One region of the Agrobacterium sp. 22-226-1 genome, then DNA from elsewhere that is predicted to be linked to it. Evidence: predicted binding sites of a transcription regulator. Region 1 holds the regulator's gene; each other region holds the start of a gene.

Region 1 (5,969 bases):
AACGAGTCGAAAAACTCAAGAAATTGTGGTCCGAGGGGCTTAGCGCCAGCCAGATAGCAGCGCAGCTGGGCGGCGTGAGCCGCAATGCCGTCATCGGCAAGGTCCATCGCCTCAACCTGCCGGGACGCGTGAAGGCCGGCGGCCCGGTTACTTCGGCGCGTTCCGCGCCCAAGCGCACCGCTGCCCCTGCCCCGCGCGCGACGAATTTCGCGACCCGCGTCAGCGCAGCACCTGCACGCGCCTTGAACCGCTCGAGCGCGGCAACGGCGCTGCACGAGGAGATCGATATCGAGACCGCCGAAGTTCTCGATTACGTTCCCTCCAAAAATGTCGTTACGCCGATTTCCCGCCGCCTGACGCTGACGGAACTGACGGAGCGCACCTGCAAGTGGCCGGTCGGCGATCCGCTGAAGGATGATTTCCATTTCTGCGGTTGTGAAGCACTGGAATCTTCGCCCTATTGCAAGTTCCATGCAAAGCTTGCCTACCAGCCGGTAAGCGAGCGTCGCAAGGCTTGAGTGTTGCGGCACGCATTCGACACTCAAAAACTACGGGCCTTCGGGCCCGTTTTTTTATGGCGGAATCCAAAGTGGTTCAAACGCGGAGCCCACGTTGTTTAAGAGGCGCTCCCAATCCCTGTTCTTGCGCATTCTCCGGATGTGAAGCCGCGATGGGCCCTTGCGGCAAATGCTCAGAATTTGTCGGCGACGTGCCGCGCCCTCCTCCCGTCAGGTTTCACCGCGCAATCCGGCTTTCAGCGGACCTTCTATCGCCTTCAAAAGAACAAGGATACGCATGTGCGGAAGGTTCAAAATCGAAAGGCCCGACACCGTTCCTTCTGATTTGGGGGGAATTTATCCCGGGTGAAACCATCGGTTTCGGTTTTCTCAGGCTTCCATTGAATATCCGGCGCCGCGCACGGTGCGGATGACATCCTGCATGTGCGAAAAATTGAGCGCCTTGCGCAGACGTCCGACATGCACGTCGACGGTACGTTCATCCACATAGATATCGTGACCCCAGACGCCATCCAGCAACTGCGAGCGGGAAAACACCCGGCCGGGAGAGGTCATCAGGAATTCCAGCAAGCGGAATTCCGTCGGGCCGAGGCGTACTTCGCGGCTCTTGCGGTGAACGCGATGGGTCTCACGATCCAGTTCGATATCCCCGCATTTCAGCACCGAAGACAGAACCTCGGGGCGGGCCCGACGCAGCATGGCCTTGACGCGGGCCATGAGTTCCGGCGTCGAAAACGGCTTGACGACATAATCGTCCGCGCCGGTGGCAAGACCGCGAACCCGTTCGCTTTCTTCGCCGCGCGCCGTCAGCATGATGATGGGCAGGCGCTCGGTTTCCGGCCGCATCCTGAGCCGACGGCACAGTTCGATACCGGAAACGCCGGGAAGCATCCAATCCAGGATAAGGAGGTCCGGAATACGTTCCTGCAGCCTGATTTCTGCCTCGTCTCCACGGGGTATCGTGTCGACGTCATATCCCTCAGCCTCGAGATTGTAACGAAGCAGGACGCTCAGCGCTTCCTCGTCTTCCACAACTGCAATCTTGGGCACCATATACTAACTCCGCAAGCCGTTGCCTGTCTGTTACTCGGTCACCGAACCGAGCGTGTTGGAACTGTCGTCCTTCGGACGTTCGCCCTCCGGTTGGCTGCCGGTGGTCATGTAATAGATCGTCTCGGCGATATTGGTGGCGTGGTCGCCGATACGCTCGATGTTCTTGGCGCAGAACAGGAGATGCGTGCAGGTGGTGATATTGCGCGGATCTTCCATCATATAGGTCAGAAGCTCACGGAAGAGCGACGTGTACATGGCGTCGATTTCCTCGTCGCGCTCGCGAATGGCATTGGCCTTCTCGGCGGAACGCGTGGAATAGACGTCCAGCACTTCCTTGAGCTGCACCAGCGCCAGTTCCGACAGGTGTTCGATGCCACGGGCAAGCTTGCGCGGCACGCCGGTGCCGGCAACCGCAATCACACGCTTGGCGGTGTTCTTGCCAAGGTCGCCGACACGCTCAAGGTCAGCGGCGATACGCAGCGTGCCAATGATCTCGCGAAGGTCTGCCGCCATCGGCTGGCGTTTGGCGATGGTGACGATGGCCTTGTCGCCGATCTCGCGCTCGGCGTGGTCGAGGATCGCATCGTCGGAAATGACCTTCTGGGCGAGCGCGGCATCGGAATTGACGAGCGCACGCACGGCGTCGGCGCACATCTGCTCCGCAAGACCGCCCATTTCGGCGATGCGGCGCGTCAGAAACTTCAATTCATCGTCATAAACGGAAACGATGTGCGAATGGGTCGTTGTCTGTGTCATGGTCTAGTCCTCCGGCTTGGCCTGCATGCGCGTACCCGGAAGCGGGCACGGCAGAAGCACCAGTCTTGTACGGTTTCGATAAAGCGCCGGCCGGGATCAGCCGAAGCGGCCCATGATGTAATCCTGCGTGCGCTGGTCATCCGGATTGGTGAACATCTTGTCGGTTTCGTTTTCCTCGACAAGATGACCAAGATGGAACATGGCCGTGCGCTGGGAAACACGCGCCGCCTGCTGCATGGAGTGCGTGACGATGACGATGGTGTAATTGGTGCGCAGCTCGTGGATCAATTCTTCGACCTTTGCGGTCGCGATAGGGTCGAGAGCCGAGCAGGGCTCGTCCATCAGGATCACTTCCGGGCTGACGGCAACTGCGCGTGCGATGCACAGACGCTGCTGCTGACCGCCGGAAAGACCGGTGCCGGATTCGTGCAGACGATCCTTAACCTCGTTCCAGAGACCCGCCTTCTGCAGGCTCTGCTCGACGATCTGGTCCATATCCGCCTTGTTGCGGGCGAGACCATGGATGCGCGGGCCGTAGGAAATGTTTTCGTAGATCGACTTCGGGAAGGGATTCGGCTTCTGGAACACCATGCCGACGCGGGCGCGCAATTCCACGACGTCAATCGCCTGATCGTAGATATCGTCGGTGTCGAGCGTGATCTTGCCGGTGACCCGGCAACCGTCAATCGTGTCGTTCATACGGTTCAGGGTACGCAGGAAGGTGGATTTGCCGCAGCCGGACGGGCCGATAAGCGCGGTCACCGTATTTTCCCGAACGTTGAGGTTCACGTCGTAAAGCGCGCGCTTTTCGCCGTAATAAACCGAAACGTCCTTGCCGATCATCTTGTATGAGACTTCATTCATTTTCTTGTCCAGCGCCTTTTCAACTGCTGCTTCCGACAACATGTTCATTGCTCAAGCTCCTTCTACCAGCGCCGTTCGAAGCGGCGACGCAACAGGATTGCGCCAACATTCATGACGATGAGGAACAGAAGCAGGATGATGATAGCGCCGGATGTCCTTTCGACAAAGGCGCGCTCGGCTTCGTTCGCCCACATGTAAATCTGCACCGGCAGGGCCGTGGACGGATCCATCGGCGTTGTCGGGTAATTCGCTACGAATGCCACCATGCCGATCAGGAGCAGCGGCGCCGTTTCGCCCAGCGCGTGGGCGAGGCCGATGATGGTGCCGGTCAGAATGCCGGGCATGGCGAGCGGCAGCACATGGTGGAAGATCGTCTGCATCTTGGAAGCGCCGAGGCCGAGGGCGGCGGCGCGGATTGACGGCGGCACGGCCTTCAGGGCAGCGCGGGTCGCGATGATGATCGTCGGCAGGGTCATCAGCGTCAGGACGAGGCCGCCGACCAGCGAGGCCGAGCGCGGAAAGCCCATGAAGTTGATGAAGACCGAGAGGCCGAGCAGACCGTAGACAATCGAAGGAACGGCCGCGAGATTGTTGATATTCACCTCGATAAGATCCGTCAGACGGTTCTTCGGGGCGAATTCCTCGAGATAGATGGAGGCCGCGACGCCGATCGGCAATGACAGCACCAGCACGATCAGCATCATGTAGAAGGAGCCGATCAGCGCCACGCCGACACCCGCCGCTTCCGGACGGCTCGACGCGCCGTTGACGAAGATGCCGGTATTGAAATGTTTGCCGAGCTGGCCGCTTTCGGCGAGCTGGTTCATCCAGCCGAGCTGCTGGTTCGAGATACGGCGATTGGCTTCATCCGCCGTCAGGTCGACTTGGCCCTTGAAGGCGCTGTCGACGTCGCCCGACGCCAGCAGCGTGACGGTGCGCGTGGTGCCGATAACGGCGGGATCGGCAACGACGATGTCGCGAAGCTGCGTGCGCACGCTGTCGGAAATCAGGAGATTGACGGCGCGAAGGCCGGCGCGGTCCGTCGGCGCAACACCCAGGACCTTGGCGACCGCATCGCGGGCGATGACGGGATAATTGGCCGTCATCAGCTTAGTGGGATTTATGGCGCGCTCATTTTTCGGATCGATGATCTGTTCCGAAAACTCAACTGGAACGGTGATCATCGTCTGCTGGAAAGCGGTGTAACCCTTGGAAACCACCGAGAAAAGCAGCAGGAAGAGGAAGATGAGGCCGAAGGAAATCGCTGCCATGCCGTAGGCACGGAAGCGGCGTTCGGCGGCATAGCGGCGCTTGATGCCGATATCACGGCGCGTGGCCTTGTTGACGGCGCTCGCGCCGGCTGCGGGAGAGACGATGTCGGTCATTCATATTGCTCCCGGTATTTGCGCACGATGTAAAGCGCGTAGATATTCAGGCAAAGTGTGATGGCGAAAAGCGTGATGCCGAGTGCAAAGGCAACCAGCGTCTGCGGCGAGGTGAATTCAAGGTCGCCGGTAAGCTGGCTGACGATCTTGACCGTCACCGTGGTCATGGGCTCGAAGGGATTGAGCTGCAGACGGGCAGCAACACCGGCCGCAAGAACCACGATCATGGTTTCGCCGATGGCGCGCGAAGCCGTCATCAGCACGGCGCCGACGATGCCGGGAAGAGCGGCCGGAATAATGACCCTCTTGATCGTCTCGGAGCGCGTGGCGCCAAGACCGAGCGAACCGTCACGCAGCGAGCGCGGCACGGCGGTGATGATATCATCCGACAGCGACGACACATAGGGGATCAGCATGATGCCCATGACGAAGCCGGCGGTGATGACGCTCTGCGCCTGGATGAAGTTGGCGTAGTTGCCCGTCGCCAGGCCGTTGATCTGCGTGGAAATGTCTCTGAGGAAAGGACCGACCGTCGTGAGCGCGAAGAAGCCGTAGACGATGGTGGGAATGCCGGCGAGCACTTCAAGCAACGGCTTTGCCATGGAGCGGAAGCGCGGCGAGGCATATTCCGCCATGTAGATCGCCGAGAAGAGACCGACCGGAACCGCAACCAGCATGGCGACGAAGCCGATATAAAGAGTGCCGGCGAGCAGCGGGATCAGGCCGAACTGGCCGGAGGAATCGGTGGCGCCTGCCGCCGCAAAACGCGGATCCCAGACCGTTCCGAAGAAGAACTGGTGCGCCGGGACCATGGTGAAGAACTGGATCGCCTCCGTCAGCATCGACAGGACGATGCCGATGGTCGTGAGAATGGCGATGGACGAGGCGACGAGCAGGGCCGCGAGAATGACTTTCTCGACCTGGTTGCGCGCCCGGAAACGCGGCGCGATTGCACGCAGCGCATAGGCGCCGCCGCCGAGCGCGGCCAGCAGCACAACGGCGATCATCGCGATACGGCTGGTGGAGGTCATGCTGTTGAGCGTGTGTGCGGCATCGACCATGAACCGCTCGGGATCGCCGGCGATTGCAACACCCTTCGATGCCAGAAGCGGCCGGACTGCAGCCGTGTCGGCCTCGACCTGCGCGGTTTCCTCCGGTGTCAGCCGCTGGAGGCCACGGGCGATGGAGGTCACCATACCGTAGGTCAGGCTCTGCTGCGCTTCGGATTGCGCCCGGACATCCTCGGGGAAACTACCGCGCACCGCCGAGGTGACGAGCAATGGGCTGACAATGAGCCAGGCACAGAGAATGAACGCCGCGGGCAGCACCGCCCAGACGACCGCGTAGGAACCGTGATAACCGGCACGGGAATGCATGCTGGAGGGGCGACCGC
Region 2 (5,969 bases), on a different contig from region 1:
GCAGCGCGAATATTACCTGAACGAACAGATGAAGGCGATCCAGAAGGAACTCGGCGACGGCGAGGACGGCCGTGACGAGATGGCCGAACTGGAAGAGCGCATCGCCAAGACCAAGCTTTCCAAGGAGGCCAAGGAAAAGGCCGAAGCGGAAATGAAGAAGCTTCGCCAGATGAGCCCGATGTCGGCGGAAGCCACTGTCGTGCGCAACTATCTGGACTGGCTGCTGGGTCTGCCCTGGGGCAAGAAGTCGAAGATCAAGACCGACCTCAATGCGGCCGAGACGATCCTCGATCAGGATCACTTTGGTTTGGACAAGGTCAAGGAACGTATTGTCGAATATCTGGCCGTACAGGCCCGCGCTTCGAAAATCCGCGGTCCTATCCTGTGCCTCGTCGGTCCTCCCGGCGTCGGCAAGACCTCGCTTGCCAAGTCGATCGCCAAGGCGACCGGACGTGAATATGTGCGCATGGCGCTGGGTGGCGTTCGTGACGAAGCGGAAATCCGCGGTCACCGCCGCACCTATATTGGTTCCATGCCCGGCAAGATCGTTCAGTCGATGAAGAAGGCCAAGAAGGCGAACCCGCTCTTCCTGCTCGACGAAATCGACAAGATGGGCATGGACTTCCGTGGCGACCCGTCGTCTGCACTGCTGGAGGTTCTCGATCCGGAACAGAACTCCACCTTCATGGACCACTACCTTGAAGTGGAATACGACCTGTCCGACGTGATGTTCGTGACCACGGCCAACACGCTGAACATTCCGGGTCCCCTGATGGACCGTATGGAAGTGATCCGCATCGCCGGTTACACGGAAGACGAAAAGCGCGAAATCGCAAAGCGTCACCTGTTGCCGAAGGCGATCAAGGAGCATGCCCTGCGTCCGGAAGAGTTCTCGGTTACCGATGATGCCCTGATGGTCGTCATCCAGCAGTACACCCGCGAGGCGGGCGTGCGCAGCTTCGAACGCGAGCTGATGAAGCTGGCGCGCAAGGCTGTCACCGAGATCATCAAGGGCAAGGTCAAGTCCGTGGAAGTCACCGGTGCCAATGTTCCGGATTATCTGGGCGTTCCGCGGTTCCGCCATGGCGAGGCCGAGCGCGAGGATCAGGTCGGTGTCGTCACCGGTCTGGCCTGGACGGAAGTCGGCGGTGAGCTGCTCACCATCGAAGGCGTGATGATGCCGGGCAAGGGCCGCATGACGGTCACCGGCAACCTCAAGGAAGTGATGAAGGAATCCATTTCGGCGGCGGCATCCTATGTCCGTTCGCGCGCCGTGGACTTCGGCATCGAACCGCCGCGCTTCGACAAGAGCGACATCCACGTTCACGTTCCGGAAGGTGCGACCCCGAAGGACGGTCCGTCCGCCGGTGTTGCCATGGCCACCGCCATCGTCTCCATCATGACCGGCATCCCGGTCTCGAAAGATGTGGCGATGACGGGTGAGATCACACTCCGCGGTCGCGTGTTGCCGATCGGCGGCCTGAAGGAAAAGCTGCTTGCGGCCCTTCGCGGCGGCATCAAGAAGGTGCTGATCCCGGAAGAAAACGCCAAGGACCTGGCGGAGATTCCGGACAATGTGAAGAACGAGATGGAAATCATTCCGGTGTCGCGCATGGGCGAGGTTATCAAGCACGCCCTCATCCGCCAGCCGGAACCCATCGAGTGGGACGGCAGCATCGAGACGCCGGTGATCGCAACCGTCGAAGGTGTCGACGACGGCAGCCAGACCATCGCGCATTGATAATGCATCGCCGCGAGGGGCGGGAATCGCCTTTCGCGACGGGTGCTGCATAGATTCAATGTGTTAGGTGTCTGAAGGCGCATGTGGCGTAAAGCTGCGCACAAGTGATGCGAATTTGGCACGAATATGTGGAAGGCCGGCAGAAATGTCGGCCTTTTTTGTGAAAAAAAACGCAGACCCCTTGTTTTTCAGGCGATTCCAGCGCTTTTGGATTGCTGCGCGCGGATGCGAACGTATTCTGCGCCGGCTTAATTTGAGTCGTTTCAAACCATTGAAAGGGGTGGAAACATGAACAAGAACGAGCTCGTCTCTGCTGTTGCCGAAAAGGCTGGTCTCACGAAGGCAGATGCTGCTTCCGCTGTTGATGCTGTATTCGAAACTGTACAGGGCGAACTGAAGAACGGTGGCGACATTCGCCTGGCCGGCTTCGGCAGCTTCTCCGTCAGCCGTCGTGAAGCCTCCAAGGGCCGTAACCCTTCCACGGGTGCTGAAGTCGATATCCCGGCTCGCAACGTACCGAAGTTTTCCGCAGGCAAGGGCCTGAAGGACGCCGTCAACTCGTAAGGTTTCCGGAAAGCCGCAACGCCCGGCGGCGGGCGGGCGGCTTTTCAGGTTCACGAGGAAACATGTTTTGACGCCCTGACGCCGTCACATCGCCGCCAAAAGCGGGCGGTGTTTCGAAAAGCTCTTTTCGGACAGGCCGGGTTTTCCCGGTCAAGATGTGAATGAAAGCAGGGAAGCGCCTGTGTAGCTTCCATCCGGACAAACGGCGTTTTTCTACGCGGAATGTGGGCATAAACACGAAAGCCCGGCCTTCTAGGCCGGGCTTTTTGATTCAGCGGTCAGGAAGTGTCATGCCACTGTCATGTCTGTAACGCAGAAGCCTTGGGGTATTTCTGGACCCAAGGGGGATTAAAATGGCGTTCCGATTTTCTCAAATGGCTTTGACCGCTGCGCTGCTCACGTCCGCAGCCATCCCGGCCGCTGCCGAGCCGGTTTTCAACCGCATCGCATCTTTCCCGGTGGCGAAAAACCTTCCCGCGGACAAGGACGCCAAATCCGTCACCTCGGCTGAAATCATTACCGCCAGCGAAGACGGCAAGACGCTGATCTATTCGGACAGCCCGCTTGGCGGCATCGGTTTCATCGACATCACCGACGCCAAGGCTCCCAAGGCCGGCGGCGCGCTGCTGCTCGAAGGCGAACCGACCTCCGTTGCCGTTGCCGGTCCCAAGGTGCTGGCCGGCGTCAATACGTCGGAAAACCGCGCCAAGCCCTCCGGCAAGCTAGTAACGGTCGATATCGCCACCAAGAAGATCGAAGCAAGCTGTGATCTCGGCGGCCAGCCCGATTCCGTCGCCGTTTCCCCGGACAAGACCTTCGCTGCCATCGCCATTGAAAACGAGCGCGATGAAGAGGTGAACGAAGGCGCCCTGCCGCAGATGCCAGCCGGTTATCTGGTGACTGTCGGTCTGAAGGACGGCGTTGCTGATTGCGCAACGCTGAAGAAGATCGAGCTCACCGGCCTTGCCGAAATTTCCCCTGAGGATCCGGAGCCGGAATTCGTGTCGATCAACGCCAATGGCGAGATTGCGCTGACGCTTCAGGAAAACAATCATGTCGTCATTCTCGACGGCAAGACCGGCACGGTGAAGGCGCATTTCTCCGCCGGCAAAGTCGATCTTGAAGGCATCGATACGAAGACCGACGGCCAGCTGAAGTTCACCGACAAGCAGGAAGGCCGCAAGCGCGAGCCGGACGCCGTGAAGTGGCTGGACAATGACCGCATCGTCATCGCCAATGAGGGCGACTGGCAGGGCGGCTCGCGTGGCTTTACCATCTTCGACAAGACCGGCAAGCTCGTCTATGAATCCGGCTCCTCGCTCGAACACGCAGTTGCGGCCATCGGCCACTATCCGGAAAAGCGCTCCAAGGCCAAGGGCATCGAGCCCGAAGGTCTGGAAGCGGCGACCTTCGGCGACCAGAAATATTTCTTCGTACTGTCCGAGCGCGCCTCTGTCGTCGCTGTCTACAAGGACACCGGCAAGGAGCCGGAACTGACGCAGCTCCTGCCTTCGGGCGTTTCGCCGGAAGGTGCTGTCGCCATCCCGGCGCGCAACCTCCTCGCCACGGCCAATGAGGTCGATCTGATCGAAGACGGCGGCGTCCGCTCGCATGTCATGCTCTATGAGCGCGGTGAAGGTGAAGCAGCCTATCCGCAGCTGGTTTCCGCCACCGTCGATGGTGCACCGATCGGCTGGGGCGCTCTTTCGGGTCTGGTCGGCGATGCCGAAAAGCCCGGCATTCTTTATGCCGTCTCCGACTCGGTCTATGGCAACCAGCCGTCGATCTTCACCATCGATGCGACGAAAAAGCCCGCCACCATCACCAGCGTGCTGCGCGTCAAGCGTGACGGTATTGCCGCTCAGAAGCTCGACATCGAAGGTATCACGCTGGACGGCAAGGGCGGTTTCTGGCTGGCTTCTGAAGGCGACAGCGCCAAGCTCGTCCCCCACGCGCTCTATAACGTCAACGCCAAGGGCGAGATCAAGGCGGAGATCGCATTGCCGAAGGAACTTCTCGCCGGCGACACCCGCTTCGGTTTCGAAGGCGTGACGATGATCGGCAAGGGCGACGAGGCGACGCTGTGGATGGCCGTGCAGCGTGAATGGGGCACGGACGAGAAGGGCTTCGTCAAGCTCGTCTCCTACAATCCGAAGTCCAAGGAATGGGGCGCCGTCCGTTACCCGCTCGACAAGACCGAGGCAGGCTGGATCGGCCTCTCCGAAATCACCGCGCAGGGCGACTATGTCTATATCGTCGAGCGCGACAACCAGATCGGCGACAAGGCCAAGATCAAGAAGCTCTACCGCGTTGCAATCGCGGACCTGAAGCCGGGCAAGATCGGCGGCGAACTGCCGCTGGTGGCCAAGCAGGAAGCCCATGACTTCCTGCCCGACCTCAAGGCCCAGACCAACGGTTATGTCGTCGACAAGCTGGAAGGCTTCGCCTTCGACAAGGCGGGAACGGCCTATGCCGTGACCGACAATGACGGCGTGGACGATTCTTCCGGCGAAACGCTGTTCTTCACCGTCAATATGAAGGCGATCAACTGATCGAGCCGATTGGCGCCGCAAATGAGAAAAGCCGGGCTATGCCCGGCTTTTTTGTACGGCGAGGGGCTCCTTGGCCGGGTTTCCCGATCTTGCACGATGCCTGACGATGCAAGCCGTTAAAATCGGCATTGCCGCTTCGATATGGGATTGTGGAGGATTTCGTCCGGAAGCCATCCGGGAAAATGCTGCGGATCGATCGTAAGGGATCACCGCCCCAGGGAATTCTTGCTTTTGGGAGTATCTTGTTTTTCCGAGTCCTGCTGGACCCAGCGGAAAAAAATATAAACAGGCAGCGCAATAAGCGCGAGTGTTACAAACGCGTCGATCGACATGGTTTCATCCATCAGTTCAACCGTTCATCATGAAACGGTGCGCAAACAATGCCTGAAATCTCTTTAGAAAGTCTGAATCTTCCTTATTTTCCGGTATGTTGCGGGGTGATACAGGGGGCGGTCAAGCTGTCGGAATATGGAGCAGCAGTGCCGATTTGGCATGGTGTAACTGGAGAAAAGCGATTCCAGCGGTTGGGAATCATGACAACGCTCAACCGACCGCAGTTAGGGCCGGGGCGATAATTCCGAATACTCGAGGGCTTATCGCATAGCGAAAGCAAACACGACGAATCGCGGTTTCAGGGGTGATATTTAAATCTTCTGGGAAAATGGTGGGCGATGAGAGACTCGAACTCCCGACATCCTCGGTGTAAACGAGGCGCTCTACCAACTGAGCTAATCGCCCTTCGCGTGTCTCGGATCATGTCCGCCGCGTCGGTGGCCGTGATGTATTCGGATCGGAAAAAAACCGCAAGGGCTTTTGTGAAGTTTTTTTGTTTTTTTTGCCGAGAGAATTTTCCGTCGCCGGGGGGCGGGGGCAAAAAGCCGGGAACTGCGGGCTTTTTGCCTGAAACAGGACCCGAGGCCGCCTTGATGGCCATGTGGAAATCCCGCTACGGAAGCCTGCGGCTGTGGACAAGTTTTTTGTTTTCGTTGGGAAAAGCCCGGAAATCTGGGCGTTTGCCGCAATCGCGTTCCAAGGCCTTCCGGTTTTTCCCGATCAAAATGAAGAAGCTTATTCTTTTGTCGTGAAACCTGCTTGACACCCCCGCACGAACG
Region 3 (5,969 bases), on a different contig from region 1:
ACGGCTGGTGCAATGCGCAGGATGAGGCGCGGATCGAAGGGCGAGGGGATGAGGTAGTTCGGGCCGAAGACCGGCGTTTCGCCGCTATAGGCCTTTGCGGCCACTTCGGAGACTTCCTCACGCGCGAGTTCGGCGATGGCCTGCACGGCGGCCATCTTCATTTCCTCGTTGATCGTGGTTGCGCCGCAATCCAGCGCGCCGCGGAAGATATAGGGGAAGCAGAGAACGTTGTTGACCTGGTTCGGGAAATCCGAACGACCGGTGCAGATCATCGCATCCGGACGGGCCGCACGTGCAGCCTCCGGCATGATTTCGGGGTTGGGGTTGGCAAGCGCCAGGATCAGCGGGTTTTCCGCCATGCGCTCCAGCAGTTCCGGCTTCAGCACGCCGGCGGCGGAAAGGCCGAGGAAGACATCCGCACCGTCGATGGTTTCGGCCAGGACGCGCTTGTCGGTCTTCTGGGCGTAAACTTCCTTCCACTCGTCCATCAGCGTGTTGCGGCCGTCATAAACGAGGCCTTCAATGTCGTGGACCCAGATGTTTTCTTTCTTCGCGCCCATGGCGACGAGCAGGTTGAGGCAGGCAAGGGCTGCCGCGCCGGCGCCCGAGGCGACGATCTTGACGCTGGACAGAGACTTGCCGGCGAGTTCCAGCGCGTTGGTGACTGCAGCGGCGACGATGATCGCGGTGCCGTGCTGGTCATCGTGGAAGACCGGGATGTTCATCTTTTCGCGCAGCTGGCGTTCCACCTCGAAACATTCCGGCGCCTTGATGTCCTCAAGGTTGATGCCGCCGAAGGTGGGTTCCAGCGCTGCGATGGTGGAGACCATGTCGTTGATGCCGGGCGCATCGATTTCGATATCGAAAACGTCGATGCCGGCGAATTTCTTGAAGAGGACGGCCTTGCCTTCCATCACCGGCTTGGAAGCGAGCGGGCCGATATTGCCGAGGCCGAGCACCGCCGTGCCGTTGGAAATGACGGCGACGAGGTTGGCGCGGGCGGTATATTCCGCCGCCGTTTCCGGATTTTCATGGATGGCGAGGCAGGGGGCGGCGACGCCCGGCGAATAGGCCAGCGCCAGATCGCGCTGGTTGCCGAGCGGTTTGGTGGCCTGGATTTCCAGCTTGCCGGGACGCGGATAGCGGTGGAAAAAGAGCGCCTGTTCCTCGATGTCGGCCTTTGCCGTGTTGGCGGGCGTGTTGTTCTTATCGTGAGAGGTCATTCTTCCACCGTCATGTCTGGTTCAATTCCGGACCCCTGAATACAACAAACTTCCCCGTGGTACAGCCGTTATTTGACCGCACCTTATGCAAATGCGGCCATGGCTTATTCGCGTTTTCGTGAAGGCTTTCGTCATATTCCCTATAAAAACCGGCGTCTGTCATGTTGCTGAAACACGAGTCTGGTTCTGAGAGGTAAGAAAGCCGCAGGGACGCAACCGAACAGGGGGATGAAATCCGTGGCCGGTCAAATCGAAACCAGACAGTTCAGAACGCTTTTCATTTCGGATGTCCATCTTGGCTCCAAGGCGGCCAAGACGGATTATCTGCTCGACTTCCTGAAACATCACGAGGCCGAGACGATCATTCTCGTCGGCGACATCGTCGACGGCTGGCGCCTGCGCCGCAGCTGGTACTGGCCGCAGGGCTGCAACGACGTGGTGCAGAAGCTTCTTCGCAAGGCCCGCAAGGGAACGCGCATCGTCTATATTCCCGGCAATCACGATGAATTCCTGCGGGAATTTCCGGGCATGCATTTCGGCGGCATCGAAGTGGCCGAACGCATGATCCATGAGGCCGCCGACGGCAAGAAGTACCTCATCATCCATGGCGACGAGTTTGACGTGGTGGTGCGCAACGCCCGTCTGCTCGCCTATCTCGGCGACTGGGCCTATGACGCGGCGATTGCGCTCAACATCGCCATTGCCGCCGTGCGCCGCCGCATCGGCCTGCCTTACTGGTCGTTTTCGGCCTGGGCCAAGCTGCAGGTCAAGCACGCGGTCAACTTCATCGGCGAATTCCAGCGCGTGGTGGCTGACGAGGCACGGCGCAACAATGTCGATGGCGTCATCTGTGGACACATTCACCATGCTGTCATGGAAGACATGGACGGCATCCGCTACATCAATACCGGCGACTGGGTGGAAAGCTGCACGGCGATTGCCGAAAATGCCGATGGCAGCTTCGAGCTGATCACCTGGATGCAGACGAGCGACGTTACCGCCGAACAGGCATCGGACGAGATGGAGCCGGTGGATATTCCGGGGCTGATCGGGAAGCACGCGGCCTGAGTTGGGGCGTTTGACGGGCGCTGACGATAGGCTCGTATGGAATGCCGCATTCGATGAGTGGCAATAAATATCCGCACACCGTCATCCCGGCCTTGAGCCGGGATCCAGTGCGATCAAGTCTTTGATCGCGTAAGACTCCTCTCACCGCGCAGACGCGCGGTGGCTGGATGCCGGATCAGTCCGGCATGACGGAGGAGAGGTTCTGCTTCCCTGTGACTCTTTAGGCAAGGCACGCGGAAGATGCCGCCTTGGCGCACGGTGCCTGAGCGAGACTTCTGCAATTCCGGCGGGGCCGGATAACCACGCCTTCCTCATAGACGAGCCCTTCCGTCATTTAAGGCGAGCGGGTGCGTTTTTTCGCCTTCTCCCCGCCGGGGAGAGGAAACAAGGGGCGAGGTTGCGTGCATATTTGTTGGGGCTTAACCCCACAATTCCGGCCGTGCCGGATAAACCAGCGAACCCTCATAAACCAGCCCTGGCTCCCTGTCCTCGGCCAGCAGCAGCGGCCCGTCGAGATCGGCGAAGGCCGCGCCCTGTGCTGCCAGCACCGCAGGCGCCATGCCGAGCGAGGTGCCGAGCATGCAGCCGACCATGATGGTGAAGCCGAGCCTTTCGGCCTCGGCCTTCATGACGAGCGCTTCGGTCAGGCCGCCGGTCTTGTCGAGCTTGATGTTGATCGCCTCGTAACGGTCGCGGAGGCCGGCGAGGTCCTTGGTGGAATGCACGCTTTCATCGGCGCAGATCAGCACCGGATGGTCGATGCGGGCGAGGATGTCATCCTTGCCGGCGGGTAGCGGCTGCTCGATCAGCGATATCTTCAGCTCTGCCGCAAGCCGCAGATAATATTCGATATTATAATCGTTCCAGCCCTCATTGGCGTCGATGATGATGCGCGCTTCGGGTGCGGCGGCGCGCACGGCCCTTAGACGCGCTTCGTCATCCGCCGTGCCGGTCTTGATCTTCAGCAGCGGGCGGCCTGCGTTTTCCGCCGTTTTCGCGGCCATGGTCTCGGGGTCGGCAAGCGAGATGGTGTAGGCGGTGACGAGCGGCTTTGCCGCCTGTCCAAGGATGCGCTCGGCAACGGTTTTGCCGCTGATCTTGGCTTCAAGGTCCCACAGCGCGCAATCCACCGCATTGCGGGCGGCGCCGGGTTGCATCGCCTGCTGCAGTTCCTGCCGTGTCACGCCGCCGGCGATCCGCTCCGCCATCGCCTCGATATCGGCGATGACGCCTTCGATGCTTTCGCCATAACGCGGATAGGGCACACATTCGCCAATGCCAACGAAGGAACCATCGCGGATGGTGCACGTTACGACATCCGCATGCGTGCGGGTGCCGCGTGAAATGGTGAAGCTGCCGGCGACGGGAAAACGTTCCGTTGTGGCTTGAAGGTAACGGGGCATGTTTTTTCACTTCCGATTGGGCGGCAAAAGACACATGACGCCAAATTTATCACGAATTGTCAGCCGTCACTGTGGCTTGCCGGAGGCCAAAACGTTATGAAACCTTTAAGAATCTCGTGACGGCTGCACTCGCTCGGAGCATTATGCAAGAACAGGACACACGGCAACAGGCGAACCCGGCCGCAATCACCGAAGACGATAACGTCTCCGGCGGCGGCTTGCGTTTTGTCATGAGCGGTTCCTGGCGCAACAGCAATCTCGCCGGTGTTTTCCCCAGTCTTGAAAAGATCGAAAAGAGCAAATCCGCCGGCCCGGTGGAGATCGATCTTTCTTCCGTCGAGGCCATCGATACGACCGGCGCATGGATCATCCAGCGTCTGCGCAAGGACCTCGAGGCAAATGGCGCCACCGTCACTGTGACGGGCAATGACCGTATCGAAGAAGTCATCGGCCAGTTGCCCGAAAAGGTGGAGATGGAGGGCGAAGCCGCTGCGAAGGCGGGGCTCGCCGAGCGTATTTTTGCGCCCATCGGCAAGGCCGTCATCCAGAACGGCGCGGATTTCCTGGCGGGCATGTATATTCTCGGCTCGGCCGTGCGCGGCGCGCAGATGAAGCTCGGGCGCGGGCGCGGCGTCTCGCCGGCGGCGATCGTCAACCAGATCGACCATATGGGCGTGCGCGCCGTGCCGATCATCATGCTGATGTCGTTCCTGATCGGTGCGATCATCGCGCAGCAGGGCGCGTTCCAGCTCAGATATTTCGGTGCGGAAGTCTTTGTTGTCGATCTGGTCGGCATTCTGCAATTGCGCGAAATCGGTGTGCTTCTGACCGCGATCATGATCGCCGGCCGTTCCGGCAGTGCGATCACGGCGGAAATCGGCTCGATGAAGATGCGCGAGGAGATCGACGCGCTGAAGGTGATCGGTCTCAACCCGGTCGGCGTGCTGGTGTTTCCGCGGCTGGTGGCGCTCACCATCGCGTTGCCGCTTTTGACCATTCTTGCCAACTTCGCAGCGCTTTTCGGTGCGGCCATCGTGGCGCTGCTTTATTCCGGCATCACGTTTGAGGTGTTCCTGTCGCGCCTGCATGGCGCTGTCGAGGAATCGACCATTGCCGCCGGCATGATCAAGGCGCCGTTCATGGCGCTCATCATCGGCATCGTCGCGGCGGTTGAGGGCATGAAGGTGGGCGGTTCGGCCGAATCGCTCGGCCAGCACGTCACCTCCTCGGTGGTGAAGTCGATCTTCGTCGTCATTCTGGTGGATGGTCTTTTCGCCATCTTCTACGCAGCCATCGATTTTTAGGGAGGGCGCGTTGGAGAAACTGGATCAGAAACCGCAGGAGACCAGAACCGGTAAAGACGGCCGCGAGGTGGTGCTTTCCGTCGAGGGCGTGACCGTCGGTTTCAATGGCCGCAACGTGCTCGAAAATCTCGACCTCGATGTCTATCGCGGTGAAATCCTCGGCTTTATCGGCCCCTCCGGTGCCGGCAAATCCGTGTTGATGCGTGCGATCTTGCGGCTCCTGCCGCGGCAGGCAGGTGCGATCCGCATTCTCGGCACCGATTACGACAAGGCGAGCGAAGACGACCGCATGATGCTCGACCAGCGGCTTGGCGTGCTGTTCCAGCAGGGCGCGCTATTTTCCGGCCTGACGGTGAAGGAGAACATCCAGCTGCCGATGCGCGAATATCTCGACCTGCCGAAGAAGTTGATGGACGAGCTTGCCTATCTGAAAATCGAGATGGTGGGGCTGAAGCCCGATGCGGGCGACAAGTACCCTTCCGAGCTTTCCGGCGGCATGATCAAGCGCGCAGCCCTTGCCCGGGCGCTGTCGCTCGATCCCGACCTCGTCTTCCTCGATGAGCCGACGTCCGGCCTCGATCCCATCGGGGCGGCGGAATTTGATATGCTGATCGCGCGCTTGCGCGATTCGCTCGGCCTGACCGTTTATATGGTGACGCACGATCTCGACAGCCTCTTCTCCGTCTGTGACCGCATTGCGGTGCTGGGCCAGAAGAAGGTGCTGGTGGAAGGGACATTGCAGGACATGTTCGCCTGCGACGACCCATGGGTGCAGTCCTATTTCCGCGGCAAACGGGCGCGCTCTGTCGTTCTTCCGGACGGCAGACACGAAAATCCGGTGGAGTAACAAGAAGCATGGAAACCAAGGCGAACTACACCATAGTCGGAATTTTCACGCTGATCGTGATCGCCGCCGCATTCGGCTTCGTTTACTGGATGGCGGAATTCGGTCGTGGCGGCCCGACGGCCCA

The links. Region 1 encodes PhoB, which activates phosphate uptake and scavenging genes when phosphate is short. Its sites were predicted from a motif close to TGTCATNNANCTGTCAT; they were not measured.
Region 2: ACQZ5K_RS05785 (esterase-like activity of phytase family protein) is a predicted target of PhoB. The motif match lies at 2,592-2,608, and genes of this name have one in related genera.
Region 3: ACQZ5K_RS07620 (UDP-2,3-diacylglucosamine diphosphatase) is a predicted target of PhoB. The motif match lies at 1,381-1,397, and genes of this name have one in related genera.

The regions. Positions count from the first base shown of each region.
Region 1 is NZ_JBNWCP010000001.1:353,261-359,229, reverse strand. It holds gene ACQZ5K_RS01780 (GcrA family cell cycle regulator) at 1-518, shown strand, start outside; gene phoB (phosphate regulon transcriptional regulator PhoB) at 888-1,571, opposite strand; gene phoU (phosphate signaling complex protein PhoU) at 1,602-2,327, opposite strand; gene pstB (phosphate ABC transporter ATP-binding protein PstB) at 2,424-3,239, opposite strand; gene pstA (phosphate ABC transporter permease PstA) at 3,254-4,576, opposite strand; gene pstC (phosphate ABC transporter permease subunit PstC) at 4,573-5,969, opposite strand, start outside.
Region 2 is NZ_JBNWCP010000003.1:8,135-14,103, forward strand. It holds gene lon (endopeptidase La) at 1-1,741, shown strand, start outside; gene hupB (DNA-binding protein HupB) at 2,030-2,305, shown strand; gene ACQZ5K_RS05785 (esterase-like activity of phytase family protein) at 2,659-4,857, shown strand; gene ACQZ5K_RS05790 (hypothetical protein) at 5,064-5,201, opposite strand; tRNA gene ACQZ5K_RS05795 (tRNA-Val) at 5,520-5,595, opposite strand; gene ACQZ5K_RS05800 (hypothetical protein) at 5,613-5,942, shown strand.
Region 3 is NZ_JBNWCP010000003.1:375,889-381,857, reverse strand. It holds gene ACQZ5K_RS07625 (NADP-dependent malic enzyme) at 1-1,223, opposite strand, end outside; gene ACQZ5K_RS07620 (UDP-2,3-diacylglucosamine diphosphatase) at 1,452-2,291, shown strand; gene dgcA (N-acetyl-D-Glu racemase DgcA) at 2,711-3,694, opposite strand; gene ACQZ5K_RS07610 (ABC transporter permease) at 3,838-4,998, shown strand; gene ACQZ5K_RS07605 (ABC transporter ATP-binding protein) at 5,009-5,845, shown strand; gene ACQZ5K_RS07600 (MlaD family protein) at 5,854-5,969, shown strand, end outside.